Regions from separate parts of the Psychrobacter sp. T6-4 genome, predicted to be linked through region 1. Evidence: predicted binding sites of a transcription regulator. Region 1 holds the regulator's gene; the other holds the start of a gene.

What was found. Region 1 encodes PhoB, which activates phosphate uptake and scavenging genes when phosphate is short. Its sites were predicted from a motif close to TGTCATNAANCTGTCATAA; they were not measured.
Region 2: a site for PhoB is predicted at 3,001-3,019, ahead of ACTXGE_RS06250 (DNA translocase FtsK). Genes of this name have one in related genera too.

Annotation. Positions count from the first base shown of each region.
Region 1 is NZ_JBQQEZ010000014.1:26,812-42,220, forward strand. Features, by position in the region: gene ACTXGE_RS10440 (SGNH/GDSL hydrolase family protein) at 1-751, shown strand, start outside; gene ACTXGE_RS10445 (type B 50S ribosomal protein L31) at 842-1,117, opposite strand; gene ACTXGE_RS10450 (GNAT family N-acetyltransferase) at 1,602-2,705, shown strand; gene ACTXGE_RS10455 (COG4315 family predicted lipoprotein) at 2,790-3,227, opposite strand; gene ACTXGE_RS10460 (FAD-dependent oxidoreductase) at 3,949-5,490, shown strand; gene ACTXGE_RS10465 (LOG family protein) at 5,598-6,275, opposite strand; gene ACTXGE_RS10470 (alpha/beta hydrolase family protein) at 6,504-7,442, shown strand; gene ACTXGE_RS10475 (3'-5' exonuclease) at 7,451-8,140, opposite strand; gene ACTXGE_RS10480 (M23 family metallopeptidase) at 8,268-8,888, shown strand; gene phoR (phosphate regulon sensor histidine kinase PhoR) at 8,947-10,044, opposite strand; gene phoB (phosphate regulon transcriptional regulator PhoB) at 10,093-10,800, opposite strand; gene dtd (D-aminoacyl-tRNA deacylase) at 10,941-11,381, opposite strand; gene asd (archaetidylserine decarboxylase) at 11,702-12,535, shown strand; gene ACTXGE_RS10505 (peroxiredoxin) at 12,730-13,257, opposite strand; gene pstS (phosphate ABC transporter substrate-binding protein PstS) at 13,826-14,935, shown strand; gene pstC (phosphate ABC transporter permease subunit PstC) at 14,988-15,409, shown strand, end outside.
Region 2 is NZ_JBQQEZ010000007.1:478-15,886, forward strand. Features, by position in the region: gene rimI (ribosomal protein S18-alanine N-acetyltransferase) at 53-529, shown strand; gene ACTXGE_RS06235 (MerR family transcriptional regulator) at 567-968, opposite strand; gene aat (leucyl/phenylalanyl-tRNA--protein transferase) at 1,037-1,816, opposite strand; gene trxB (thioredoxin-disulfide reductase) at 1,856-2,872, opposite strand; gene ACTXGE_RS06250 (DNA translocase FtsK) at 3,253-6,576, shown strand; gene ACTXGE_RS06255 (amidase) at 6,684-8,177, shown strand; gene ACTXGE_RS06260 (DODA-type extradiol aromatic ring-opening family dioxygenase) at 8,210-9,097, opposite strand; gene rlmH (23S rRNA (pseudouridine(1915)-N(3))-methyltransferase RlmH) at 9,181-9,669, opposite strand; gene ACTXGE_RS06270 (DUF421 domain-containing protein) at 9,698-10,225, opposite strand; gene ACTXGE_RS06275 (ABZJ_00895 family protein) at 10,323-10,811, opposite strand; gene ACTXGE_RS06280 (D-alanyl-D-alanine carboxypeptidase/D-alanyl-D-alanine-endopeptidase) at 11,169-13,061, opposite strand; gene ACTXGE_RS06285 (3'-5' exonuclease) at 13,200-13,805, opposite strand; gene ACTXGE_RS06290 (DUF294 nucleotidyltransferase-like domain-containing protein) at 13,819-15,409, opposite strand, start outside.

The DNA.
Region 1 (15,409 bases):
AGGCAGTAAAGTAAAGCGCGATACGGTGCGTTTGCCAGAACCTGAAGGTGAGCGTCATGGATCTGTTTCACTACATAGTATTGAGGATAGCGTGTTGCCTGCGCTCAATCTCATGCTCGTTGGTGACTCTGCTGCCGCAGGCGTCGGTAGCCAAACGCAAGCGGATGCCTTAATAGGTAAACTAATACCAGCGTTGCAAGACCAATCAATAATCCAAGCCATGTTCGGTGTACTTAACTGGGCAGTGCAAGCTACCACAGGACATACCAGCTTTGATATTTTGCGTAGGTTGTATGTCCTGCCGACTCCAAGCCAGTCTGTAGACGTCATGGTATTAAGTGTCGGCGTTAATGACACCACATCCAACATCTCTGAGCGCAAGTGGCAACAGCAACTCGAGGAGATCATCGCTATTGCTCAGCGTAAATTTGGCGTGCAGACTTTGATATTCTCAAGCCTACCACCGATGGCAAAGATGCCTGCCCTGCCTATGCCACTCAACGGCTATGTCGGTGCAAAATCTGACAAGCTCGATCGGATATTACAGCAAGTATGCGACAAGCATAGCGATGTGCACTATATGGCAGCAGACTTTGCTCGTATGGCTAAAGAGTATGGCAACGGCAAACCTATAGATAGCAAAGCTATGTTTGCAAGCGACGGCTTTCATCCTAGCAGCCTAACATATGGTTACTGGGCGCTACAGTTAAGCGATCTGATCAGTGAGTTGCTTAACGATTCAAAGACTTAGGCAGGCGTTAAAGTGATAGTGTTAAATAAACAAGCATAAAAAAACCGCTGAATATTCAGCGGTTTTTTTGTTTTGGATATTAAATCAAAATTACTCAGCAGCATCAGCTTTTTTAGCACGGCCACCGAATGCACCAAAACGCTTGTTAAAGCTAGCAACACGACCTTCAGTTGAGCTTTTACGCTGCTCGCCTGTATAGAACGGATGTGATGCACTTGAGATATCAAGTGGGTAGTATGGGTATTCTACACCCTCATACTCGCGCGTGGTTTTAGTCTTCGCCGTAGAACGGGTCAAAAAATACACGTCGGCATTAGTGTCATGAAACAGTACTTCTTGGTAATTGGGATGGATATCTGCACGCATAATAAACTCTCTAGGTCCGATGTATGTATAAGCTGTTGCTATAAAAGCGCTACATACGTAACTGAGGCACTAAGCACATTGGTAATGCTGGCAATTGTGTCACTGGCTTATTCCAGCACCCAACACCACATCACAGCTCTCTTAGCCTATCCCCAGCGGGAAAATGAAGCAGCGATTTTAACGGTTTTTGCCATTCTTTGCAAGGTACTGCTGAAAAACTACATCTGTTAGATTCGCTCCGTAGAGAATAAAATTATGTTCTGATAATGAAAAACGTACTTGTTTAACCTGGTAAATAAAACATGCTTTTGGATAATTTTTCTTTTCTTACCACAAATACAACTCAAACAATCATCAATTCAAAACAAACATTTCTCTGAAGCTTGTGTATATATTCGTTTATTGATATATTATATATTCGTTAATTAGAATATATAAGTATTAATGACATATTGCATTGCTTAGCTCTAAGGGAGATAACGAAATGAACAAAATAGTAGTTAGTTTTAGAGATATTGATGAAAAATGGGACCAAGATATTTTAAATTATAGATTTGATATTTACCATTTGTCTGGTTGGATTAATAATTCGGCACCTATGGATGGCGGGCAGGCTCAAGGGATTGTTGCTGAATACAAGAACAAAAAGCTTTTTTTACCTATTATTATTAGAAACATTGACAGTGAATATTGGGATGCCACTTCTACATATGGCTATTGCTGTCCCTTAATTGATGACACTTTAACTGATGTCGAAACGAACATGATTTTAAAAGAGGTCAAACAGTTCTTATACAAAGTAGGATGCGTCTCCCTATTTATGAGATTGCATCCAGTGATCAGCCAAAAATGGACCCCTTCTATTGGTAGCTCCTTTACTCACGGTGTGACGCTCATGTCCGACCTGACGAAGACTGAAGCTGAACATTGGGCAGAGACTCAAAACCAACATCGTAGAGGCATTAAAAAGGCGTTGAAGATGGATGTAACTACTAAAATTGAGCAGTTAGATGATAGAAATATTGATACCTTCTCAAAGATATATAAAGAAACAATGACACATGTTAATGCAGATGAGTATTATTTCTTTGATGATAGTTACTTTGATGGTTTATCAAAAAACCTTGGTCATAGACTATTATTGATCACAGCTTATAAAGATGGTCACGCCATTGCCTCATCCATTTATACTTGCTGTAAAGAGTCGGGCATTATGCAGTTTCATTTAGGTGGCACTGTTAGTGAATATCGACATTTACAACCCTCTAAACTTATCACTCACGTGGCACGCGAGTGGGGTCGCCAAAATAACTATAAGATACTGCATTTAGGCGGCGGTGTTGGTAGCAACCTAGATACTTTGTATGAATATAAAAAAGGATTTAGCTCTCAATCGTTGCTATTTAAAACCTACAGATTAGTGATTAACCAAGATAAATACGACGATTTGGTAGATGGTGCTGGATTTGATAACAGCGAGCTTGATTCAGACTTTTTTCCTTTATATCGACAAGTTGCTGCTCAGAAAGTACAACCTGTTGAAGAGGTCGCTGAAGTAGTCGAAGAAGATATGGCTGAGGTTGCATAACTACTCGTATCAGCAAAAAAGCAGCCAATATAGTGGCTGCTTTTTTATGTTTATAAATAGACTCAGACTGTATTTAGCTAAAGATTACTTAGTGCGGACAATGTGCCAGACGCCGCCTTTATTATCGCCATCTTTATCGCCGACTTTAGTGTCGTTGGCGTAGAAATATAAGGGTTTGCCATTCATGGCCCACTGATAACTGCCGTCTTCGCGCTGAAATGCTGCAAATTGACCAGAAGCTTTAGCATTACTAGGTGCCATAAGGGCCGGCCAAGCGACCATGCAGACAGAGCCACATTCTGATTTGTTTGCCATCGTATCTTTATCATAAGTATACAAAGTCATGTAGTCTTTTGAATCGACCAACATACCGCCTCTACTGGTTACAGGCGCCATGTTGCTACTAGTGGCTTTTACTTCATGCATACCTGAGTCATCATTGCCGATGACACTTTTAAGTGTCGTACAACCAGTCAAGGTAAGCACACCTGTTAACGCTGACAACATTATAATATTTTTCATTGTTATATCCTTGTGATCTAAAATTTGATTTGAATATCCATATAGTGCTCTGTCCAACACGCTCACAAGGAGTACTTAGTAGCACTCCTTTTTTTGAAGTTACTTATTTTAAAGTTACGTGTTTTTGCCAAGTAAATATAGCATGTCTGTTTAGTCAATCAATTATGTACGCTTATAAAATTACAAAACTATCTCAAAAGCGATTTCCTCATATAATTACCACACGCCTATTATCTGTAGTGTAGAGATCAAAAATCTTATATCACACGTAAAAAAATAAACATCTTTCTGCTTAGATATTCATATTTCTTATTTATGTAAATTCCCTCTAGCTTTATACACACTTTATGTTATCTGCTGACAAAAACAGTGCATGTTTTTACGCATATATCCCAAATAAATTTGCTTTTTTTTATATCATAGGCTAATGATTATTTAATACTAACAATGACTCACAAGATACAGATCAGACATTGAAATCAGTAGGTATCACGCTTATATAGTCTATATAGCACTATTTAACTACGCTTCACTTAAGTAGCACTCTCTTTAGTCATTGACGACTTAACTTAAAAATCAGATTGCTAGATAACATCTGATAAATACACTGAAATTTTAGGTATAGCGGCATGTAATATGATGAGCCGATGCCAGCAAGGATAAAACAACGCTGATGAATTCAATTACTATAGACGACCGGTACAAAGACCTCAAAATTACGATGCCTAGTACCCGTTATGGTCAAGCAAAACGCGTAGGTATACTCGGCGGTGGTACTGCAGGTGCCACTATTGCTATTCGCTTGGCTGCGCTTGGCATTGAGACTCATTTGTTTGAAAAAAAGACCTCACTTATTGATGGCCCTCCCATGTGTCATCTACATGCTGGTGGTAATTTGTACCGTGAAATTCCAGACGAGGACTGCGTAGCGCTACTTGAGCAGTGCATTGATATATTGCGTCTGTACCCGCATACGATGGATGTGCGCCCTACTGTCTTTGCTGTACCTAATCGTGATGAAGGTCAGCCTGAAGATTTGCTGCCGCGTTTGGACATCTTGACTGAGGCTTATCGTAAGCTTATTGAGCAAGACCCTAAGAATAAAGTTTTAGGAGAGCCTGAAGATTACTACCAGCTCTATAGCCATGAAGATCTTATCGCTTTATCTAAGCGTGAGCAGGTTCTTGCGCCTAGCACGGTAGATGAATGGGTAATACCTGCCGCTAAACACTTGGATTTGAATAAGATTAAATTCCCAGTGATTGTCGTACAAGAATACGGCTGGAATATCTTTCGTCTGGCAGCTTCAGCGCAATTAGCGTTAGAGGGTTATGACAACGCTCATGTCTTTACCGATACGCAGGTTAAGCAAGTGACAGCAGTTGATTGTGAAAATTGTACTAATGCTGATCATCATGTGACTAAATGGCGTATTGACTATCAGCAAAACAGTCAATCTGAAACCGAGTCTGTTGAAGTGGATTACTTAGTCAATGCTTGCGGATTTCGTACTGGTGTTATCGATGACATGGTCGGTGTTGAAGTCACGCGTATGGTCGAGTTCAAATCCTCTTATATTACTCATTGGGATGATGCAGGTGGACAGATACCTGAGATTATTATCTATGGTAGCCGCGGTACACCAGAGGGCATGGCGCAGCTTACGCCATATCCAGGCGGTTATTTTCAGATACATGGTATGAGTAAATTCATCACTTTGTTCAATGATGGACTAGTCGCCTCAAATGAGATCAGCGCGCAGCCCAAACTTCCTGAAAAATACGTGCATTATATTGAAGATGGTTGGGATAAAGCGCCATTGCAAGCGCGTGGTCAGCAAGCCATTGAATATGTAGCTGAGTTTGTGCCGACCTTCAATAGTGCGCGTACCGTTGGTAATGCCCTCTTTGGCGGTCAACAAATACCAGGAAAAGATGATACGCTGCGAGTTGCTGATGTGAGCTTGTACTCAAACATCCGCTACGCACGCGCTGAAAACGTCAAAGCCTCTTCGACGCTAATTGCCGCCGACCAGATCGTTGATGAGTTAACTGCTCTAGGGTTAGTTGATAAGGATACTACTGCCAATTGTAGTCGTTACGCTCACAATTGGGCTTATCTTACGCGCCATGATAGTGAGGATATTCATCACTTGGCACAAGATATTGCACTACAAAGAAATTTTCCAATTGCAATGGCAGGCGTTAATCGTACTATAGATAGCGTGATAGATGACGTATCAAACGATCTTGCTATCGCATAGATTTCGTATCAGGGTTAAATATTATCTACAAAAAAGGGAGTAGCCTGCTATCGATTAGCGAGCGACTCCCTTTTGCGGTTCTTAATTTTGATTTTCTAAGTAGTCATTTACTGCCCAACCATCTTATCAGTATCGACGCCGCCATTGAGAGTGACGACAGTCAATAACAGATCAATTGCTTCATCGATGCTATTGCACACAACTAAGCGATCAAGGTCTTGCTGCTTCATAAAGCCCTGCTCTGTCGTATATTTAAGATGTTCAATCATCCGATCATAAAACCCGTTAATATTAAGAATAATCATAGGCTTTTCGTGCTGATACAGCTGACGCCAAGTGGCAATCTCCATGATTTCCTCAAGCGTCCCAAGGCCACCTGGTAGAGTAATAAAAGCGTCTGCGTACTCTGCCATAACCGTTTTGCGCGTGTGCATGGTATCAGTCAGGTGCAGGCGCGTAAGCCCTTGATGAGCGATTTCATGCTTGAGCATAAAGGTTGGAATGACGCCGACTGCTTGGGCGCCGCTGTTGATGACCTCATCTGCGACTGCACCCATCAGGCCAATACTCGCGCCGCCGTATACCAATCCCATGCCATTTTTGGCAAGCGCTTGACCCAAATCGCGCGCGGCTTGCTCGTATATCTCGCTGTTACCTAAGCGCGAACCACAATATACGGCGACAAGCGGCATGGTTAACGTTGATTTATCTACGGCTTTTTCGATATGGGTGATATCTTGACTGGTAATTACTTCATAAGTGTCATTATTGATTTTCATTTGCATTACTTTTGCCCTTAGCGTTTTATTTGAATTGTAAGTCTTCAGTTGTCTATTGGAAAACATTCCTATTTATCTTAACATAAGCCAAGTTACTAACCTGTAACCAGCACTTATCAGTACGCACTTACCATACCGACTGCTATTGATAGTCGTACTCTATGTCTTGTTTCAGCTTATGTTTTAATTTTCTCGATTCGCTAACAACCATAATATACTTTTTAGGATGCCGCTATGCTCAATGATGAAGCTCTAAACCAATCAGACGCCAACGATAGCTTTACTGTTGAGAGCAACTTTACTGTTGAGACTTACCTATTGACCATCATGACTGAGCGCAATCAGGCTTTGGCAGCGACCGTTTATCGTCCTAAAGCTGATATCAAAGCGGCGGTAATGATGGCACCTGCCACGGGTATCAAGCGTCAGTTTTATCATAATTTTGCCAGCTATTTGGCAGAGAACGGCTTTGGAGTCATTACCTTCGATAATGAAGGGATTGGTGAATCACTTGCAGGTAATTTGGCAAAATGTGATGCCTCACTCATTAGTTGGGGTCGTCATGATATGCCAGCGGTGCTTGACGCCCTACAAGATGAATTTCCAGATGCAGCTTTCCATTTGATCGGTCATAGTGCAGGCGGTCAGCTGATCGGTCTTATGCCAAACTACGAGGCCATCAGCTCAGTATTCAATGTCGCTTGCTCCTCAGGACAAATCAAAAACATGGATATGCCCTATAAGCTCAAAGCAATGGGTTTTATGGACGCTTTTATTCCGCTGAGTAACTTAGTGCTAGGCTATACGCCAGCCGACAAGATTGGTATGGGTCAGCCGCTACCGCGCGGCGTGGCGCGTCAATGGCGCGAGTGGTGTAATGGTGCCGGCTACATCAAAACCGCACTTGGCAAAACCATTCATAACCATTTTTATAATAAAATCGCTATGCCAGCGCTATGGCTAGGTTTCACTGATGATGAGATTGCCAATAGCGAAAACATCGACGATATGATACGCGTGTTCCCCAACATGTCAGTAGAAAAGCACTATCTAGACCCTAAAGATTTGGGCGTCAGTCACATCGGTCATATGCGCTATTTTAGCAGTAAAACTCATGCCAAAGCGCCGCAACTATGGCAAATGGCGGTCGATTGGTTAAATGAGGGAGAGTAAGCTCTTTACTATATTTTATCTTCTGCATTTTGCTCCTCTACGCGCTTGGTCAAGGCAGAATGCAATGAGGGCTGCATATTGTGGATATTACCTAGCATCCACTTAACATAGCTCATAGGCACGTCTTTTATGAGTTTGCCCTTATGCTTACCAAAGGGCATTTTGCCGACGGGACTTGCGGTATTTGAGATGGTATGCGCCGCCGCAAAGTCAGTCGGCGCAATTTGCAGGCGCTCACAGCACGCTTTGTACAATAGATAACACATACGCGCATCGCCTAGCGCATCATGCGCGGCAATAGTCATAGTGCTCGCGGCATCGACGCCCAATAGTTGTTCAATACATTTGGACTGACCATAGTAGCGCCACTCTGGAAAGGCGGCGCGGGCCAGCCTAACCGTACATATCAGCTTAGCCGAGGGTTTCCCTATCACTCGCCAGTCAAAGCGTACATTGTGACCGATTAAGTACTCTGGCAACTCAAACTGCTCCAAATCGAAGCGCTCACACTCGGCAACATCCTCATCAGTAATGCCATGTACCTTGATGACGATAGGTGAGATAGTGCGGCCACTATTGAAGTATTTCATCCACTCAAAGCCAGTCGCCACATTGATGGTCGCTACTTGAATAGGACGCGGGTCACTACCTTGGTCGGTTTCGGTATCGATAATAAGCGCAGTACTAGGTTCAGTCATAATAGAGATCAATCATCAGGAGTTATTGTAGTTATCGCTACTCGTCAAAGAGCCTTAAACCCTTCATAATACAGCTAAAATTTGTAATAACCGTATTATACCACTCATCAGCTCACAAGAGACAATGATGCCACCAGTTCAGCCGCCGCCTCTGCCTAAGTCCCCTAAGCCCCCTAAGCCCCCTAAGCCAAGCCTGTTTACTCGTTTATTAAGGGTACTGATCAGAGCTATAGTATTGTTTGCACTGTTATTTATCGTTGATAAAGTCCTCCCTACGCTTAAATGGCAGACGCAGGACTTTGTCGTAGCAAAATGGAAGCAGGTCAATCTATTGCAACAACCCTTGCCAGTAGAGAATAGTCTTCCAAATCCACTACCTGGGCAGCATTTGACTGATACGTGGGGTGCGGCGCGTAGTCAAGGGCGCTCTCATGAAGGTATCGATATTTTCGCGGAGCGTGGCACACCGATACACGCTACTACGCAAGGAGTGGTTAGCAAGGTTGGCGAGAATACTTTGGGAGGGCGCGTGGTCGTCGTCGTTGGGCCTGGTGGCGCAGGACATTATTACGCGCATATGGAAGATTACGCAGACATAGAAGTCAACGATTGGGTGGATAGTGGCGACATCATCGGCTATGTGGGCGATAGTGGTAACGCCAAAGGCACGCCGCCTCATGTGCATTACGGCATCTATATCAAGGGTAGCGCGGTGAATCCTTATCCTTTACTTATAAAACCTGAATGATCACGACTTAGGTATCTCATACATTGATCCAATACGATACGTATGGTTAGACAATCCTTTAAGATAGTGAGCGTACATAACTGCTAGCAAAAGTCGCACTAAATGTTGAACCTATGCCTAATTCCGACTCGATTTGTAAGCATGTATTGTATTGATGCAATACATGCTTGACGATAGCCAGCCCCAGTCCCGTGCCTCCTGTAGCACGGCTACGACCACTATCGACACGATAAAAACGCTCTGTTAAACGCGCGATATGCGACGTGGCAATACCGATACCATTATCTGTAACAGAGAACTGACAACCCTGAGAGGTTTTAACCCAGCTAATTTCGATATTGCCGCCTTTTGGCGTATACTTAATGGCATTAATGACTAGGTTCGATAGCGCGCTGTTTAAGTACATCTCTGAACCATACAGCCCGTCATAAGTGTCTATTTGCAAATGAATGGTATGTCCATAGTCCTGATTGTAAGCCTGCGCATCATCGTACACATGCGTGAGCAATTTGGTCATATCGATATAACCAAGCTCATACGTCTCTTCGATTTCGATTTTGGACAACAGTAGCAAATCATTTACGATTCTATTCATACGCGCGGTCTGTTGAGTCATCAGCTCAAGCCCACGTTGCCACTTTGGTGGTATGTCGGATTGGTCTGAGTAGTTCTCTAGGTAGCCCATCAATACGGTCAATGGCGTTCGTAGCTCGTGAGAGACATTGGCTACAAAATCGCGGCGCATTTGCTCTAAATGCTGCAATCGCGTCACATCATAGATCATCAACAGCTTATCCTTATCAAAAGCTGTCATCTCACACTTTAAATAACGCTTGGGATCACGCCATGAGGCCATGTGCACACCATCATTATGGACATCTTTGTGCAGATCGTGATGGGCTGTGACCTCTTGATAATACTCGTGAAACTCAGGCGCCTGAATATAGTCAAAAATGCTTTTGCCCTGATCTTTGTCTTGCAATGATAATAGCTGCGCCGCTGCCAGATTCCACCACGTCAAGCGATCGTCACCGTCTATTAAAACCACGGCATCTTTTAGCGCTTCCCAAGCACGGTTCATCTTTGTCATTACTGTTTTATTATCAAATCGATCAGCTTGCTCAGACGTATTTGGCTTGTGGTGGTCAATCGACATGACTACTCTCATCCTTTCTCGTAGCGAGACTGTGTTTAGTGGTTACGTTTACTGCTTTTTTTCAATCAAACTAGACATGCGATAACCGGTGCCGCGAACCGTTTGAATCAAGGTATCACAGCCATAAGGACGTAGTAATTTACGTAAGCGCCGAATGTGTACATCGACTGTTCGCTCTTCGATATAGACGTTGCCGCCCCAAACCTGATCTAATAGCTGCGAGCGCGTATAAGCGCGCTCTGGACGACTCATAAAAAATGCCAGTAAGCGATATTCTGTCGGACCTATATCGATAAACTGTCCATTAGCACTCACCCGCTGGCTTTGATTATCTAAACTAAGCGCGCCTATTGTTATCGGTGTATTACTACTAAGTGCGCTACTACGGCGTAGCACTGCCTTGATTCTTGAGATCAGCTCACGCGTCGAGAACGGCTTGGTCATATAATCGTCCGCGCCGGCATCGAGACCATGAACCTTGTTATCTTCCTCTCCTTTTGCCGTGAGCATAATGACCGGTATCTCGCGCAGCAACTCATCACTCTTTAGCATGCGACAAAAATCAATACCGCTTTTATCACCGGGCAACATCCAGTCTAGCAAAATCAGCGCTGGCCTATGATCCACCACTTGCTGGTGTGCCTCAAACGCGTCCGCCGCTTGCAAACTCTCAAACCCTGCGCTCTCAAGGGTCATCACTACCATTTCGCGAATCGCAAGCTCATCCTCGACAATCAAAATCTGCTCACTTTGCATATACAAGCCTTGTTATAAAACTTTGAGTAATTAACATATAAAGTCGATGCTTACTGACTACTTATTAAACACTTAAATTGTGACGGTTTGATGACACTTAGCTCTATAACATTAGGTTCTATAATTTATAACATTTAGCGCTATAACACTTCTAATATAAAGTTAAGTGGTCCATCATTAATACTTGCAACCTGCATATTAGCGCCAAACTGACCTGTGGCAACGTTTGCATGCTTAGACTGGGCGTAAGCGACCATCTCAGAAAATAGTGCCTGCGCTTTATCAGGAGCCATTGCGCCGCCAAAGTCGGGACGCCGACCTTTATTGGTTTTTGCCATGAGGGTAAATTGCGATACTAACAATACACCGCCATTCACTTGTTGCACGTTTCGGTCAAGCTTATTGCTCTCATTTTCAAAAATACGGTAGGTTAATATTTTATCGATCATACGCTTGCCATGATCTATCGTATCCTCGTGTCCAAGCCCAATATAAGCTAATACGCCCTGCTCTATAGCGCCAACAGTCTCTGCGCCGACCGTGACACTGGCATTATGAACCCGCTGAATGAGTGCCTTCATTCTGACTCCTTTGTTGAGATTGATACTATAATCAGTCTAATATAAAAAAATACAGCGAGGTTGAAATAGTTTTTTTGCAGCATCAAGCGGCGTAGGCACAGCACGCAAGAAAAAACTATTTCAATCTCGCGCTACAATATGACTTATCTGTTTTATTTGATATCGACTATAGCTTGCACGTTTTAGTAAGAGGGCTAAATAAAACAGTCGTAAACCGATAACTTATGCTCACACAGCATCCGCTTTATCGTGATAAAATACCGCCATTCATGTACTTATACAAACACCGCTCTTATACAAAATACTTTGGTAGCTTTATTATGAATTTATTCGCCACGATCCAACAGTTTGTCCCGCAGCAGCAATTAAGCGAAGTTGCTGGGCGCTTGGCCTCAAGCCGTCACCCTATGGTCAAACGTGCTTTTATCCGCAGCTTCGCTAAAGCTTATCATGTCACCCTTGATGAGTATGAGCGTGATAATTTTAATGCTTATGAGAGCTTTAATGACTTTTTTACCCGCGAGCTCAAAGATGATGCGCGCCCTATCGACGACACTTATAACGGTATCGTGAGTCCTGCTGATGGTGTGATATCGCAGCTCGGTCAAATTAGGGATCAGAAACTATTGCAAGCCAAAGGTCGCGACTATGATATAGGTCAACTGCTCGCCAATAGCGCGGATGGCGAATATTTTGCGGACGGTAGCTTTGCAACCGTTTATCTTGCGCCAAGTAACTATCACCGTGTGCACATGCCTTTTGAGGGTAAGCTGATAGCGACTCGCTATGTGCCGGGTACGTTATTTTCGGTTAATAATACCACGGCGGCTAACATACCTGACCTGTTTGCGCGCAATGAGCGCCTGGTGTGTCTGTTCGATACCGAGTACGGCAAAGCGGCGGTGGTGATGGTCGGTGCGATGATCGTGGCCGGTATCGAAACCGTCGCTACGGGTAAAATCACTCGCACTGATAATATACAAGAAGCCCAGCACGATATGGTTTTGGCAAAAGGTGAGGAGCTTGGGCGTTTTTATTTGGGCTCAACCGCTATCGTGGTACTACCAAAAGGCGCAAAAACAGCTTGGCAAGATACCATGCAGCACAGCTCAACCGTACAAATGGGGCAATTGCTAGGAAAGTCTGAAATATGATACTAGTGAGGCGTGCTACCTAAGTGTAGCTACCTAAGTATATATGCTATTTCTAATGTAGCATGATCCCTCCTAGGCTAGCTCGAATCAGCGATAGACAGTCTTAAAAACCATAAAAAACTGCGTAGCCCTTATATTTAAGGACGACGCAGTTTTTTTTCTTGTGTTTGAGGACTGATATTTGAGACTAGTATTTAAGCATTACTTTTTAAATACTCAAGCATAGTGTCTGCATCTGATACTTCAAACGGATCTATTGGGCAATTGTCGCCAAAATCAGGTTCCTTAAACACTTTTTTGATGGCTTTATTGTCGACAAGCATCGAATAACGCCATGAGCGCATACCAAAGCCCAGATTACTCTTATCAACGAGCATGCCCATTTTGCGAGTGAACTCACCATTACCATCAGGCAGCAAAAAAACGTTTTCGCGGTTTTGCTTGAGACCCCATTGATACATGACGAACGCATCGTTGACAGAAACGCAAACGATTTCATCTACGCCTAACGCCTTAAACTCATCGTAAAGCGCTTCATAACGAGGCAGATGGCTGGTCGAACACGTGGGTGTAAAGGCACCGGGTAGTGAGAACACCACCACTTTTTTATTGGCAAATAGCTCATCTGTGGTTAAATCATACCAAGTAAATGGGTTATCTCCTCCAATAGAGTCATCACGAACACGAGTTTTAAAAGTCACATCAGGGACATGGGTAATCATTGTTTTCTCCGATTTAGGGTATTGTCTTCTTTTTAAAATACTGCGTTGATATGATAATAGCTATAGCCGTCCATAAGCAAATCTTTAAACTTATATTCACTATATAAGCTAACAAAGTAATGGGCTTGTATTTAGACTTTGTTAGCTGCTCTTGCCTTCTCGTAAACTGCGCCCTCCTCCAAATTCAGTCCTACTCACTCATCTAAATCCCTTTAAATCTAAATCTCTTTAAATCTAAGTACCTTTAAACAAATGTATAAATAAGTGCCTTTTTTATTTGGCATCATTTAAAGATTATATCGATCCTAGTATTGCCTTTGGCGCTGGCAACTTTTCAGGCTTGTATAGAAACTCTAGAGCGTGTTGAACTTACTTTTCTAGATAAGGGACATGCCCTAACTTCTGTCAATTTTTAACTCTCTTTTGCTTAAATATTATCAATGTCATCAAATTGTCATATTTGCTTGGCATGATGTGCTTATTGATTCACACATCATGCCAAGCATATTCATCACGTTTTTTTGATAAAAGATAATCACTCATAAACCAGTCATTTTTAGGAGCCGTTATGCGTTACTCATTTTTAGTCGTCGCCCTCGCCAGCGTACTTAGCTTAAGCGCTTGTAGTCAGTCAACGAATGATACGGCTGCCGCTCAGAGCAATAATGCTGCTGGCGCTAGCGAAAACGTATCTATGAGTATCACTGGAGCGGGCGCCTCATTTCCGCAGCCTATCTACGCCAAGTGGTCAGACGCTTATAATCAATCGACGGGTGGTCAAGTCAACTATCAGTCGATTGGCTCGTCGGGCGGTATCAAACAAATCATTGCCAATACGGTCGATTTTGGGGCGTCCGATGCCCCTATGACACCAGAGGAGCTAAATGCAGCTGGTCTAATTCAATTCCCAACAGTGATCGGTGGCGTCGTTCCTGTGGTTAATATTAAAGGCATAGCGCCTGGTCAATTAAAATTAGATGGTGACACTTTAGCCGATATCTATCTGGGCAAAATTAGCAACTGGAATGACCTTGCTATCAAAGCCATGAACCCAGATTTGGCGCTGCCTGATGCAGCAATCACTACTGTGTTTCGCTCGGACGGTTCAGGCACGACCTTTAACTTTACCGATTACTTGGCCAAGGTATCTAGCGACTGGAATAACAATGTTGGCGTGGATAAGACTGTCAAATGGCCAACCTCAGCTACGGGCGCAGGCGGTAAAGGTAACGAAGGCGTCGCCAGCTATGTGACGCGTATGAATAACTCAATCGGCTACGTTGAATATGCCTATGCCAAGCAAAACGGCATGTCACACGTCGCGCTCAAAAATGCCGCGGGTAATGTCGTACAGCCTTCTATCGACACCTTTGCCGCAGCAGGTGACATCGACTGGTCACAACAAGAAGGCTTTTACAAAGTCATTACCAATTCTGAGACCGCACAAGCATGGCCTATCGCCGCGGCGACTTTTATTTTAGTGCACAAGCAACCAAAAGATGCGCAGCAAGTCGCAGGCGTCTTAGCCTTCTTTGACTGGGCGTATAGCCAAGGTGATGAAGATGCGCTAGCGCTTGATTATGTGCCCTTCTCTGATAACGCCGTGACGTTGTTCAAAGCGAAATGGAGCGAGGTTGTCGATAGCGAAGGCCAGCCTGTTTACACCTCAAACCTTTAGACGAACACCTAGTCATCTCTATTGTTAAACTTATTAAAATATTGAGACTGTTATGGCAGATCTAAAATTCCAACTGGCAAAACAAAAACGCTTGGATGCAATTTTTGTCACTGCGACCAAAGCTTTTGCTATCTTGGTGCTATTGTCGCTTGGCGGTATTTTACTCTCATTAATAGTGGGCGCATGGCCTAGTATCAGCGAGTTTGGACTTGGGTTTTATACCAGTAATAATTGGGATACGGTCGGCGATCAGTACGGTGCGCTCGCGCCTATTTATGGCACGCTGGTCACCTCCTTTATCGCTATCTGTATCGCGGTGCCTGTAAGTTTTGGTATTGCTATTTTTTTGACTGAGCTATGCCCTACCTTTTTAAAGAAGCCATTAGGCATTGCCATTGAGCTTCTCGCGGGCATCCCTTCTATCATTTATGGTATGTGGGGTTTGTTTGTCTTCGCGCCTTTCTTTGGCGATCA
Region 2 (15,409 bases), on a different contig from region 1:
CCCACCCTACGCGCCCTTCAACCTTATAGATGTAACTTGTAGAGACAAGATAATGCTAACCATAGATTTGCTAAACAAAGAATCATCTAACCCTCAAAGCATTATTCAAGCCGTTGCTAACATCGAAACCATTATTCAACCGCGAGATGCTTGGGATTATCAGACCTTAGTAGATTTGCTTTCACAGGATAGTATTGATTTATTGGTAGTCCGTCAAAATGACACAATCATTGGCTACTGCCTCTATCAAGTAATCTTTGAGCAAAGCGAGATATTAAGAATAGGCACGCATCCTGACTATCAGCGTCAAGGTGTCGCCTCACAGCTTTTTACAGCTTTGCATACCGTATTGATTAGCAAAGACGCTCAGCAATTAATGTTAGAGGTGAGGGCAGATAATGATGCGGCGATTGCACTATACGAACAGCAAGGGTTTGAGGTCATTCATAGGCGAAAAGACTATTACACAGAGGTGCATAGGGTAAGTGTTGATGCTCTTATTATGCAGCGTCGTTACTTATATGATTAATGTTACTTAGAGGATGGATATTACTTCTTTAGGACGTTTATTTCTCGAGATTATTTTGATCTTTTTTCATTTGTTCAAGGGTGACTAAGCGCTGACTTAGGGTCTCTACCATAAGATTGATAGTGGCTTGTTGTTCAAGGATTTGCGCTAGTTTTTGTTTGACGATATCGAGTTGTTCATCCAAATCAAGCTGACCATCGTAATAGTCATTTAGACTGTTTTGAATTTCAGTCAAGGTAAAGCCAATCGCTTGCGCGCTTTTGATCAGTGCGATACGATCCACGCATTCAGGATGAAACTCAGTGTATAGCCGTGATCCTGCTTGACGTTTACGAGATTTTAGTAATCCTAAATCATCGTAATGACGCACCGTATCTTTGGTCGTATTGGCAGTTTGTGCCAATTGACCTATTAATAAAAACGAGTCGTCAGATGACATATAGCCGTCCTTGTGTGGGTAGATATCTGGCTTTGTCTATACGTGTAATCGTTTGCGCCTCTCTATGGTTATGGTTGTACTTTCCAAGGTAGCGCAGAACCTAACTTGGCAGCAGATAGAGGTTTGTGCGAACCGGTTTGCCATTGGACAGAACGCGCACCAATAAGGCTATCTAGCTGCGCCAAAAACTCAGTACGCGGCACTGTGGCCGCGCCCAAACTCATCAAGTGCTCGTTTGGCAGTTGGCAATCTACTAGCGCCACACCACTTTGCTCACATAGACGCATAAGACCCCAAAACGCAAGTTTGGACGCGTTAGAGGCAGTATGAAACATGGATTCCCCAAAATAAATACTGCCTATTTTTAGACCATATAAGCCGCCTACTAGCTGTCCCACCTCATCCCAAACCTCGATACTATGAGCAAAACCATGAGCATGAAGCTCGGTATAAGCTTCAATCATCTCTTCATGAATCCAAGTATGTTCGCCCTCGGGCAGGCCATCACTACGCGGTAAGCTACAGGCATGAATGACCTCATCAAAAGCCTGATTGAGGGTCAATTGCCAACGCATGCGGTTTGCTTGTTTGCGTAGCGACTTACTGGGCTGATAGCTCTTTGGCGCGATCACGCAGCGCGGCTGGGGGCACCACCAAGCAATCGGCTCATCCTCGTTGAACCAAGGAAACAGACCGCGCGCATAAGCGGATATTAGAGTCTCTGCTGCCAAGTCTCCGCCTACTGCGATAATACCTATACCATCAGGATCGACCTCTATTGGACTTGGAAAGTTATAACGCCCAAGACTTTTTAGCCTCTCAGGCGTGATGGTGCTGGCACTAACCAGAGGTTGTTGACTTGAATGACTGTTGGCAGAGGCGCTCACTTACGCCTCTTTGTCCGCAGTCAAAGTTGAGGCGTAAGTGTGGTCAGTGGCAACCGCTTCACCGATAGCATCAAGATACTTTTCAGCATCGAGTGCTGCCATACAGCCAGTGCCCGCTGAGGTGATCGCTTGACGATAGACGTGATCTGCGACATCACCTGCGGCAAAAACGCCCTCAACACTGGTCTGGGTTGCATTACCATTAAGGCCACTGTTGACCACAAGATAACCATCTTTCATGTCCAGCTGCCCTTTGAACAGATCGGTATTGGGCTTGTGACCAATAGCAACGAACATGCCAAACACGTCCAGCTCTTTAGTGCTACCATCTAACATCGACTCGATGACCACACCGTTGACGCCCATATCATCGCCGACCACCTCGCGGACTTTATGATCCCACTCGATTTTGACATTACCGTTTTTGGCTTTTTCAAACAGCTTGTCTTGCAGTATTTTCTCAGAGCGCAGCTTGTCACGGCGATGCACTAAGGTCACCTCGGATGCGATGTTGGATAGATATAGCGCTTCTTCAACTGCGGTATTACCACCGCCAATAACCGCGACTTTTTGATCTTTATAAAAGAATCCATCACAAGTAGCACAAGCGGAGACGCCAAGGCCTCTAAATTTGGTTTCTGATTCTAATCCTAAATACTGAGCGGATGCACCCGTTGAGATAATGAGAGCGTCACACGTAAAATTGCCGTTGTCGCCAGTTAGCTTAAAAGGACGCTCGCTCAAATCCACCGCGTTGATATGATCATAAATCAGCTCAGTACCAAAACGCTCAGCATGAGATTTCATACGCTCCATTAGCGCAGGCCCTGTCAGATCATACGGGTCGCCTGGCCAGTTATCGACCTCTGTCGTTGTCGTAAGCTGTCCGCCGACCTCTAAACCTGTGACCACGACAGGCTTTAGGTTAGCGCGCGCCGCATAGACAGCAGCGGCATACCCTGCTGGACCTGAGCCTAAGATAATGAGTTTTTCGTGGCGAGTGTTGTCAGTTGCCATATTGGTTCCTTACGGTAGTATTAAGTTTTATTAATTAAAGTGAGATGAAAATTATGCTACAAAGGTAGCATTAAAAAGGTAAAAACGTCGTCTTTAAAAATGACGAACGGTATCGTTATTTGTGGTGTTGTCAACATGCTGGCGTGATACTAACATAAGGGTGATAAGCTAAAAGTGCAAGTTTGCTAAAACAAACATCATTATCATTAGAATAAAACCATAAACAAAGCATTAAAGCCAGATTTGTTGATAACTCAGTCGCCAATTTACCTATCTATTTGTTATTATAGGAGGTTATATACAGCATAAGACATCCTGTGTTTTGCTATAGGCTTTGTGGTTAGCAGCGCTTATTTACTAGAGTTATATGTGACGCCATTATGACGAACACTCGTCATAATCTGGCACCCCTTTGTATGAATCGTATTGATAAAGGCAGATCCTACGTGATATCAGCATCAGTTATTGATTATTTAAAAAAAGGCATATTTACGGTCCTTGGATTGATAGTGGCCGTGTATTTGTTTGTGATTTTGCTGACTTATACCGGTAATGATCCCAGCTGGTCACATATCAGTAGTGATATGAATACGATCAATAATATGGGCGGCGCTATGGGCGCTTGGTTATCCGATCTGCTCTACAGTTTTTTTGGCTTTAGCGCTTGGTGGTTGCTAGCGTTTTTGGTGTATGAGTCTATTCTGATTTGGTGGGAGAGTAAGCCGACGTTTTGGCCTTTGCGCTTGATGGCTTATGTGTTTTTATTGCTCAGTGCTAGTGCCTTATTCGCTCAAGTAGTGGCTATTATTCAGCAAGTTGCTAACCCTAGCGCAACCGCTCTAAAAGGAGTGGCAGGCGGGATCATCGGTCTTGAACTACAAGCACGTTTAGCGCAACTGTTAACGCAGTGGGGCAGCATGGCGTTTTTGACATTGTTTGTGATTATTACCGCGACTTTTGCCTTCAACATTCACTGGCAAACGGTATACCATAAGCTCACTGATCTTGGGTGGCTTGGCTCTGGAGTCAGTGATAAGGCTCAACGTAGTGAGGCCCAAAGCGCAAAACAAAACGATAGTGAATCTCAAGAGGATAGCGATGAGCTTGATGACGAGTTTGCGACCGCTCAAAAAACAGACGTCGATCAACAAGAAAAATCAGGTCAATTGCCACTTGAGCTACCAGAGAAACAAGACAATGACACAGCGGACAGTGGTCGCTTTGGTAATGTGTTGACGGACTTTTTGACGAAGTCAGGTCTAAAAGACAGCGTAAAAGCGTCTATGGCGATAGCGGCAACAGAAGCGGCGGCTATGGGTTCTAAACCGCAAGCGGTAATGGCAACTGCTAGCTCTTATGCTAACGATGAGTCATTAAAAGAGCCTGTCACGACTTTACGCAAGGTAGAGCCAAGCTTTGCTTGGAATGATGCCAGTACCGTTGATGATCTATTAGCAACAGATGCTTTTGTCGCTAACTATGGTGAGCAATATGGCGAGCAGTACGCCCCAAGCTCTGATGAAACGGTATCAGAGCTTGCTCCTACTCATGATGCAAATTTCGTAGCGTCATTAGAGCCTTCAGCGTCATCAGCACCATCAGAACCATCAACGTCGTCAGCAATGCCAACACCACCAGCACTACAACAAGATGATGCATTGTCCGATAACAAAAGCGGTGATGAAATTAGCGCAAGCCAGCTGGCTGATGCTTGGATCGCAGAGCATGATACTACTCCTGATACTAGGCTCAACATTATGCCTAATAATGAGCTCAATACTAATCTCAATATCAAGCCTGATAGCTCACCTGTTATTGCGAATGAGAGGGATGCAGTATCCTTTGATAATGACTCAACCGAAACGGTAAGTGCGCCAATGCATACTGAAACGGTCGCACCCGTCATTGAGCCGCAGTCTAACACTCAAGACGTATCAAGCGCGCCAGTCACTGATATGACACCGACCAATACGCCTCCTGCTAACCCGACGCTACCACCAACAGCCGTCACGCCAGCCGCAGCTGAGCCAGCCGCAGCCGAGCCAATAGTCGCTAAGCTAGATGAGCCAAGTGTTAGCTTCGCTGTGCCAGAGGGGGATAGCAGCAACCATATTACTGACATGATGCCAGATGATACCGACGCGCCAGTAATGCCAGATATCAGTGATGATGCCGCTTTTAGTCAAAAATCGCGAGCCATGCAAACGGCTGAGTATCGTGGTAATCTCACGCCTATTCCTGAGATGTCTATCCTAGATAAGCCCGATCCTGATCGCAAACCAAGCTATACCGTCGCCGAGCTTGAAAAATTATCAGAACTGCTTGAGATTAAATTACAAGAGTTCAATGTAAAGGCCGAGGTGGTCAATGCGATACCAGGGCCAGTGGTGACGCGTTTTGAGGTGGAGTTGGCGGCTGGCGTAAAAGCAAGCAAGGTCACAGGTATCTCCCGTGATTTGGCGCGCTCGTTATCTATGGCGTCCCTGCGCGTAGTCGAAGTCATACCAGGCAAACCCTATATCGGTATCGAAGTACCTAACAAAAAGCGCGAAATGGTACGCCTTATTGAGCTGCTTAATACAGACAAATTCAAAGACCCCAAAGCGCAAATCAGCATGGCGATGGGCAAAGATATCGGTGGCAATGCTATTATCACAGACCTTGCACGCGCGCCGCATATGCTCGTTGCGGGTACCACAGGCTCTGGTAAGTCGGTACTGGTTAATTCTATGCTGCTATCGATACTACTTAAATACAAGCCCGATGAGCTACGTCTCATTCTCATAGATCCCAAGCAGTTAGAGCTTGCCAACTACAATGATATTCCGCATTTGCTCACGCCTGTGGTGACCGATATGACCGAGGCGGCGAGTAGTTTATCGTGGTGCGTGGCTGAGATGGAGCGCCGTTATCAGCTGATGAGTTTGCTCAAAGTACGTAAGCTCGATGAGTTTAATAAAAAAGTCCGCGCCGCTGAAAAAGCAGGTAAGCCAATGCTCGATCCCTTGTGGCGACCGAACGATAGCGTGAGCATTAGCCAAGCGCCTAAGCTTAAGACCCTGCCGATGATTGTCATTGTCGCTGACGAGTTTGCTGATATGATCATGCAAGTAGGTAAGCAAGCTGAAGAGCTAATCACCCGCTTGGCACAAAAATCACGGGCAGCAGGCATTCACCTTATGCTCGCCACTCAGCGTCCTTCGGTCGATGTCATTACAGGTCTGATCAAAGCCAATATTCCAGTGAGAGCCGCGCTACGAGTCAACTCAAAAGTCGATTCGCGCACGATACTCGATAGCGGCGGCGCTGAGGATATGCTCGGTAACGGTGATATGTTGTTCTTGGGGCCAGGTCAAATTGAGCCTGATCGCGTTCATGGCGCGTATGTCAGTGATGAAGAGGTCAACCGTGTCTGCGATGCGTGGCGCGAGCGCGGCGCACCAGATTATATCGATAATATGGCGGGCAACTTTGAATTGTCGAGTCCAAGCGGCGGCGGCACCGCTAATGCTTCAGGCGAAGATGATGATCTGTACAATGACGCGGTTGCCTTTATTATGGAGACGCGCAAAGTCTCAGCCTCAAGCATTCAGCGTAAGTTTAGTATCGGCTATAACCGCGCCGCACGCATTGTTGACTCTATGGAGGAGGCGGGACTCGTTAGCTCGATGGGCAAAAGTGGTAAGCGTGAGCTGCTTATGTAGCACTGTATAGTTATAAGAAATAAAATAACAAACGAGTCTCGTTTTTTTTGTTTGAATAAACGACTATAAATGGCTATTTTATTCTACACTTCAGCAAGGATGCCAACATGTTTAAAGAATATACCCAATACGATGCGATAGGATTGGCAGAGCTCGTCAAATCAGGCGAGGTGAGCGCCAAAGAGCTATTAGAGTCAGCGATTGCGCGCGCTAATACACTCAATCCCCAAATGAATGCCATTATTCATCGATTCGACGCGCGCGCTTACAACGCCGCGCAGCAAGGTTTGCCAGATGGCGCGTTCACAGGTGTGCCTTTTTTATTAAAAAATTTGTCTTTTTATTTTGAAGGTGAGCCGATTACTATGGGTAGCCGTAGTATCAACGTCGTCAATAAACACGACAGCGAAATCGTTAAACGTATGAAAGCCTCAGGAGTCAATACCTTTGGCAAGACCAATACGCCTGAGTTTGGGCTGATTATCACCACAGAGCCCAAAGCACATGGTCCAACGCACAATCCCTTCAAAAAAGGCTACAGCTCTGGCGGCTCATCAGGTGGTAGTGCGGCAGCCGTTGCTAGTGGCATTGTGCCGATGGCAGGCGCAGGCGATGGTGGCGGCTCTATACGGTTTCCTGCGGCGTGGTGCGGGGCAGTGGGGCTCAAACCGAGTCGCGGGCGCAATCCATTTGGTCCTGATTTTGGCGAAGGCTGGGATGGCGCTGCTGCCGATCACGTCATTACCCGCACGGTTCGTGATACCGCAGCTATGCTCGATGCGACTAGTGGCCGCGAGATCGGTGCGCCTTATGTTATTGCTGCGCCTGAGGGGTCGTTTTTGCAAGCAGCTATGCGCGCGCCTAAGCAGTTAACGATCGCTTTGCATCAGCAGCCGCTTATCGCTAATACGACTGTGGATAAAGAAGTGCTGGCTGTACTTGAGCGTACCGCCAAACAGCTAGAGTCTATGGGTCATCGCGTCGTTCCTGCTGAGCCTAATATCAATATCGAGCAGTTTTGGCATGATTTTATAGTCGTCGTTTGCGCGCATACAGCTTTTACCATCGATAATGTTGAGCGTAACTTTGGCGCTGAACATATCAAAAAACTAGAACCTCAAACCTACAATATGGCGATGCTTGGGCGTTCGCTATCTGCCGCCGACTTAGTCCATGCCAAGCACGGTTGGCACAATAGTCAGTATCAGACAGGACTGCTGCTTGAAACCTACGATATGATTTTGTCGCCCACAGTGCCGACAACGGCGGTTAAGCATGGTGTGCTGCCGCCAAGCCGAGTCGATGAGATGCTGATGAACACCTCAGGGCTTCTAAGCAAAGGTATCAATATGGGTAAGTATACTTTTAGCTCCGGCATGATAGAAAAACTCAGTCATCCCGTGCTGAGCAAAATGGCCTTTACGATATTGGGTAATGTCACAGGCCTGCCAGCGATGTCGATACCAATGGGTATGAGCAAAAAGGGTCTACCGATCGGTATGCAGCTGATTGGACGCATGAATGATGAGTCAACGATACTGAGCCTAGCAGCAGAGATAGAGCGTGCTGGCTGGTTTACTAAGCCAGCGTTTGAGAAGTAGATTTATTTGGTATTAGTTATCGCAAACACGCTTTAATCAAAACGATAAATATCCATACCTAAGCTATGATGCGCCATGCTTTGATGAACCACAGAGACACGTTGTCCTGCACCTAAAGCAAAAAATAGCGGTAATAAATGCTCGTCGCTTGGGTGAATATTGCGGTAGTCAGGATATTGCTGCCAATCTAGCGCCGTTGGTATATCAGTTTTAAGCTTTTTAAGCAGCCATAGCTTAAAGTCTTTGGCGGTCTCATCAATACTATCAGCTTGCCATTTCATAGCTTGTAGATTATGGGTGATGTTGCCTGAACCGATCACAAGGATTTGCTGATGACGTAGGTTTGCTAGCTGCGCGCCTAATTGATAACAGGCTACGCTATCATAATGACGCGGCAAAGAGATCTGCACGATGGGCACATCAGCATCTGGGTATAAATGATGAAGCGGTACCCAAACACCGTGATCCCAAACTCGCACGGGATTGACGCGGCATGTGATACCACGTGCGCTTAGTTGCTGCGCAAGCGACTCTGCAAGCGATGGTTGACCTAATGCTGGATAATTTAGCTCATATAGCGCATCATCAAACCCTGAAAAGTCATGCCAAGTCTTAGGTTTTGGGTTGCTACTAATCTCAAGCTTACTCGATTGCCAATGTGCGGACATGATGATAATCGCCCGCGGCTTGGGCAGGTTGTGGCCCATGCGAGCTAGTGCATTGGTCGTCGCTGATTGCTCGGTTGCGAGCGTTGGCGCGCCATGCGAGATAAACAAAGCTGGCAAAGTTGCGCCGTTGCTTAAGCGCGCAGACGAATCTGCCCATGTAACCGATCCTGTAATGGGAGCGATATCCGTGCGCGCTTGGCGGTCTGCGTGCGCTTGATAGTTAGGAGGTGTCGCAAATCTTGATTGAGTCATCTTGCATTTATTAGGGCGCAAGTAGGTTTTTCAATCGCTAGAGGGGGCGATATTTTTAGATAATTTAACTCATGTGCTCACTATCAGTTGCCACGGTGGTAAGGGTGATTGTGATTAATACTCATCGCACGATACAGTTGCTCCATGAGCACTACTCGAACCAAAGGGTGCGGCATGGTTAGTGCTGATAGTGACCATTTGACATCGGCTTTTGCAAGTACCTCAGGCGACACGCCGTCAGCGCCGCCAATGACGAGGGCAATATCATCACCTTGCTGCATTGCGTCTGCCAGCTTATCTGCTAAGCCTTGGGTTGAGAGCATTTTACCTTTTACATCGAGTACCCAAAGTTGCTCGCGCCCTGAGGTGTTATGCGCGGCGAGAATCGCTTGACCCTCTACCTCACGATACTGTGCTAAATTGGCATCAGAGGGGTTTTTGGTGCGTTTCGCGGCAGCAAGCTCGACTACCTCAGTGCTCAGCATAGGCTGAATACGTTTGTGATACTCGTTAAAGCCCGTTTGTACCCAATCGGGCATTTTATTACCTACAGTCAGAATGCGTACTTTCATACTAAATTATACTCGTTTAAAAATTTAACTAACGGATTAACGGCTTTAGCGTTTGGGATACGCGGTTACTGTCTTTAGCGTCTGGTTTTTTGAGGATAGTCAGCTTGGCATCAGATTCAAACACTACCGCTTCGATCTCATCAAAGTCATTAGCGCCCTCTGAACGCATCGCACATTCTACCTCTTGCTGAGTTAGACGCTCAGCACGCAGAGCTTCGGGCAAAAATTGTCCTTGATAAAAAACAATACGCGGGTCAGACAAAATAAACTGACTAAATGGTGGCGAGATAGAAGCGTATTTGGTTACTAGGTACTGAAGGACATATAACAAAATAATAGAAGAGCCGCCCTCAACAAAGGGTATGGACTCAAGTAAAATCGTACTTGCGCCTATCGAGCCGATCATGACCGTCACTATCCAGTCAAAATTGTTTAATTGAGACGTTGAGCGTTTGCCTGAAACTTTGGTGGTTGTGACGATCAAGACATACACCATAACTGTCGTTAAGAGAATACGGCCTAACTTTTCGAGATCATCGAACATTAACATATCCATACCGCTATTTCCTTGTAACCACTAGGTATCAAAAATTTACTATCTTTATCTAAAGCTCATAGAACTACTATACGCCAATCTTTTTGATGATAAAAAATCATTTTGGAGTCAGCAGTCGATTAAATATCAAAATACTAATACGGGCGCTAATAAGGGTCAGCAGCATAATCATGATAACTGCGCTGACTAAAGGCATAGGATTCTCAATAGCCATCTCTGTGAATACTTCGCGGCTGACGACGTCAAATAGCGCAAACCATATTCCCAAAAAATACAGCGTACTCAGTAGCCAGACGGTTGCGGTGCCAGCTAGAGTCAATCGATTCATCTCACTTCTTTGTAAAGCGCGCTTATGATGCTTGATAAACTTGTACACTGCAATATAAGCCGCCGCGATAACCGATAGCACCGTTACCAAGTGCGGGTTCATCACCAGCTGCGTTTGCATAACGATAAATACGACACTGGCAAGAATATAACCCACTGCAAAAAAACCCACGTATTCTGTCATGTTGGCGCTTGAGTTAATAGCGTTTTGATACGCAAGTGGCACAGGCTTTTGTAAGTTGGGGCGTTGATCAGTCATGAGGCTACCTATTGCAAAATTAGGGCGTGTTTGATAATTCACAAACACGCACTGACAGAGACTATTTTTTAGTCGCTGCTCTTAAATTAGAAGCAAGATAAAAATAGTAATTTTAGTCATTCTAAGCGTCTATTTTTATCAAAGGAGCGGCAAAAAAGAGTCCTGTCCTTTCAGGCTGATGCTAAAATTGCCCCCCAGCTCTATATAAGCAGTGTGTTGCAAGTCTAGCTAAGGTCTAGACATTATCTTCGACTTGCGCCGTGTCTGGAACACATCTTTGATAAACTAGCAGCGATCAGCAGTGCCATGGTTGAATGTTCAACACGCCCTAAGCTATAAAATAAAAATTATCATCACTTAGCGCTGAGCGCTCCAATCAAGCAAAGCATCAAGTACGGGCCTTGCAGTATAAGCATTGAGCGCCTGCTCGGTATTAATAATGCCAACGACAGCGTAGTCTTGCCCTGATAGGCCTTTTACGTAGCCTGCCATTGAGGTTACATTATTTAATGTACCTGTCTTTATCCAGGCGCGCCCTATGGCTGCTGACTCAGGTAAACGCTGACTGTGAGAGGATATAGTACCGCTAACGCCCGCCACGCCCAGCGAGCTGACATAAGCATCAAAACTGGGATGCGTATAAGCGTAGCTCAATAGCTCACCTAGATTGGCCGCGCTCAAAGTGCACTCTCTACATAGACCTGAACCATTGGTTAGATACGGCGGCGGCGTGCTTAAATGCGTGCGCCACCAGTCATCAATGCGCGCCAAGGCCTGCGGATAATCGGTCACCTTTGGCGCGCCAAAGTAATATAGGCTGGTTGGTTTTTTATCACTCGCTACTGTCTCAGAGTCATCATGACTATAAGCGCCTAGTGATAAAGCCACTTGCTCGGTCATCACGTTGTTTGAAAAATGGTTGATATCGTAGATCTGCTGAGTCAAATTCAGCGAAGGATAACTGGCAATAGGTAAGGGTGATACCGCGTTTGCGTAACTTTTATGGCGTCTACTAATCGCTTGATAAGGCATGTCTTGAGCAATCACTCGACCGTCAAGCGTATTACCCAGTTGTTGCCACTTTGAGGCGACCACACGCGCGCCAAAGTCTTTGGCGTCAGGATAGGCGACATAAAATATGTGCTCAGCGCAGCTAACTGGTAGGCTGGCATTGAGTACCAGCTTATCAGCTTGCCAGTTAGGGGCAAGACTACTGCTCGCCTGCGCGCAAGCTGCTTGCCGTGTGCCTATAGACGAGGGCAGCTGATAGTTTGCAAGGGTAGGCTTATAGGTCAGTTTGGCGCTATTATTGTCGACAAGGTAGCTGCGAATACCGACGGTATTAAAGTTAATTAAGAACCCATCAGGGCTAGCATTATAAGGTCGTAGTGGCGCGTTATCAAAGGCGGCAGGGTCTTTGGTGACATTTGCAAAGATCGTACTATCGACGATAATATCGCCATCGACATGACGTATGCCTGCTTTTGTTACCTGATAAAGCAGCTGACGCAAACGCTCATGAGTCATTTTGGGGTCGCCGCTACCTTGAATAATCAGATCGCCTTGCAGACGATTACCGACAATCAGTCCCGTATGATATACCCGAGTATGCCAAACAAAATCAGCGCCCAAAGTATCAAGGGCAATAAAGCTAGGAATAAGCTTCATAGTGCTAGCAGGCGTGCGCGCTATATCTGCTTGATGAGTCAGTAACGGCTGACGATGAGGAGATGAAGACGGCGCGGGTAGGGTTGGCGTCTCTGCATTGCTACTTCCATCAGTATCGTGAATAAGCTTGTCATTGCTAATAGTATCATCAAAAGGATCAAGACTTAGATGCGTATAAGGGTCATCAGTATAGCTATTGAGTTGACGCTCTTGCTCGTTGATGTCTTGTTGAGCGATGAGTTGCTGATTTTTCGTTGATGTCTTTTGCGTAGAGGTAAGCGTGCTATCGTCGCCAGTACTGTTTTTATCAGTACTGGCTTCAACACTGCCATCTTTATCAGTGCTAGCTTTGTCAGTGCTAGCCTCGTCAAGCGTCACTACTTGTACTATCGGCGGTAATCGACTGCTATCTTTTTGACCGATAGGTATAACCATAATACTGATATCTGCAGGCGCAAGTTCCGCCTTTGTCAGTGCCTCTAAGATAGGCGCTGGCAATACCGCTTGCGCACTTATCGGCGCCAGCATAACTAGAGCAATAGATATAGAAGATAAGCGACGAGAAGTTTGGGTGATAGGCATGACAGACACTACTTTAAAAGCTCAAAAACCAGCTATAGTATCATGAGTTAGCGGTTTTACGTACCATCAACGCTAGCTTTGCGTCCATAAAATCAGGCTTTTGGTACCAGCAGGCTTTTAATAGAGTAGCAATGATCATTAGCGCAAATGCACAAAGGCCATAGCCGTCATAATGGCGTCGTTGTAAGCATCATGCGCGCCTAATTCGGGAATATCATAGTGAGCCATAATGTTGCTCAAATGATGGGATTGATCAGGAGCCGCCCCCGCTGAGCTGCCCATTTGTCTGGCGTATAGCTTACGTACATCAATCACCTGATTGGGAAGGGGCACGCCCATGTAACTTTTTATTAGAGGATTTAAAAAGGCGGTATCAATCTGCGGACAAAATCCTACAATAGGACGATTAGCGATAAAGGGCAGGAGCAGTGCCAGCATCTCGTCATAACTCATGCCGTTTTCGACCTCAGCGGCGCGTAGTCCGTGAATGACAATAGTATCGGCATCTGGCATAACAGGCGGGCGACAGACCAGATGCAGACCATTGCCCGTATCGATCATATTGTCATTGACATGAATGGCGGCAACCGAGATCAGGTGATGTTTACGCGGATTTAGCCCGGTCATCTCGCAGTCGATGGCGACCCACTGCCCTGATAGCGGCGGCTCAAACATCCTCTCAAGCTCAGGACGTTGTAGCTTGGCTTTGTGCCATGACGTAGTGAGTTGCTTAAGCCAGCTCATAGTCGGCTCCCATTTATCCGATTTCTAACTGATAGTGCTGCGTAAGCTCGTACTTAAAGCTTTTGACGACTGCTAAGCACTCCTTTAGCGCGTCACGTTCTAGCGCTGATAGGGTTATTGGATCGACTTGGCGGGCATATTTGTCATCAGTTGCAAGCGCAACTGCCAAGCGCTGCGCCATAAAGAACTCTAGCGCTTCACCTAGCGTCTCGGCGCGCTCCTTATTGAACATACCAGCATTGACCAAAGCTTTGAGGCGCTCTTTGGTACTGGTGACCTCAAATATATTGTGCTCAAGAGCTAACGCACGAATACCGTGTACCAGCGGAAATAGACCTGACTTTTTGAGATCCACGTCGCGGCGCGTCGGTTTACCGATTAAGGGGACAAACTTTTGCCACCATTGACTAACATCACCAAACTGCAAGGCGGCGCGTGCAAAATGACGGACGAACATAGGATCTGCGCGCATGTGCGCGACTTGTAGATGGGCGCGTATTTGCACTAACAGCTCTCTATCGCCGCAGACGTACTCGCCGTCGAGTATTGAGGATAAATAAATACCATGCATAGGATCGGTATTTTTGAACCACAGGCTAATCTGCGCTTTAAAATCGCTAATAGATTGTCGCCATATGGGATTATTCATCATAATATGGCCATCGCATAAGGGATAACCTAAGACGGACAGATGCTGATTAAAGGTATCGGCAAACTTTTCTAAGTCAGGATGAGTAAACCCATCACGAATGATCAGTGCATTGTCTTGGTCGGTACGCATAATCTGCTCACCGCGGCCCTCTGAACCCATAACGATGACACAAGTGTTCTCAATCACTTCTTTGGGGGCGATTAGCTGCCACAGCTTTGTGAATACTTGAGCGTTGAGCTGCTGTACCATGCGGCTAACCACGCTGACTTTTACCCCGTTTTGCTGCTGCGCGCGGATGTAGCGACCGATCAACTCCACCGCTTTATCTAAACTGCTCATATCCTGCGCATGCTCAATCTCCATACTAATGAGCTGTGAGTGTTGACCGACGTAGGCGATCAAATCACTTTGCGCTAATACGCCTATAACCGTGTCGCTGTCATTTAAGACAGGTAGGCGATGGATACGGTAGCGCGTCATCATCAATAGCGCATCACCAATCTCACTTTTATCTTTGATGGTATGCAGATTAAAGCTGGCATAATCTAGACAGGGGGTAGTAGCAGGATCTTTTTGATCACTGACCGCGCGGCAAATATCATGATCACTCAAGAGCCCTAAAGTACGATCGGATTTAGGCGGTACTACCGAGTGTGATACCTCGCTTTGTCTCATCTTAGTGTGCTCAGATGAGCGCACCAGCACATGCTTGAGACCGGCGTCCATCATGATACGCGTGGCTTGATATAAGCTGCTACTTGCAGCAACGATATGGACGGGTAGTAAAGTGACATCGGTAACGGGTTGCAAAAGGATTTGTTGTACCTCTTGCTGGGCGGTGTAGCTATTAGTGCCCGCAGCCTGATTGCTACGTCTAAGTTCAAGCGCTTTTAGACGCTCAGAGAGCTTGTCGGATAACAACTGACGCACCAGATAATTTTGCGCGCCAATC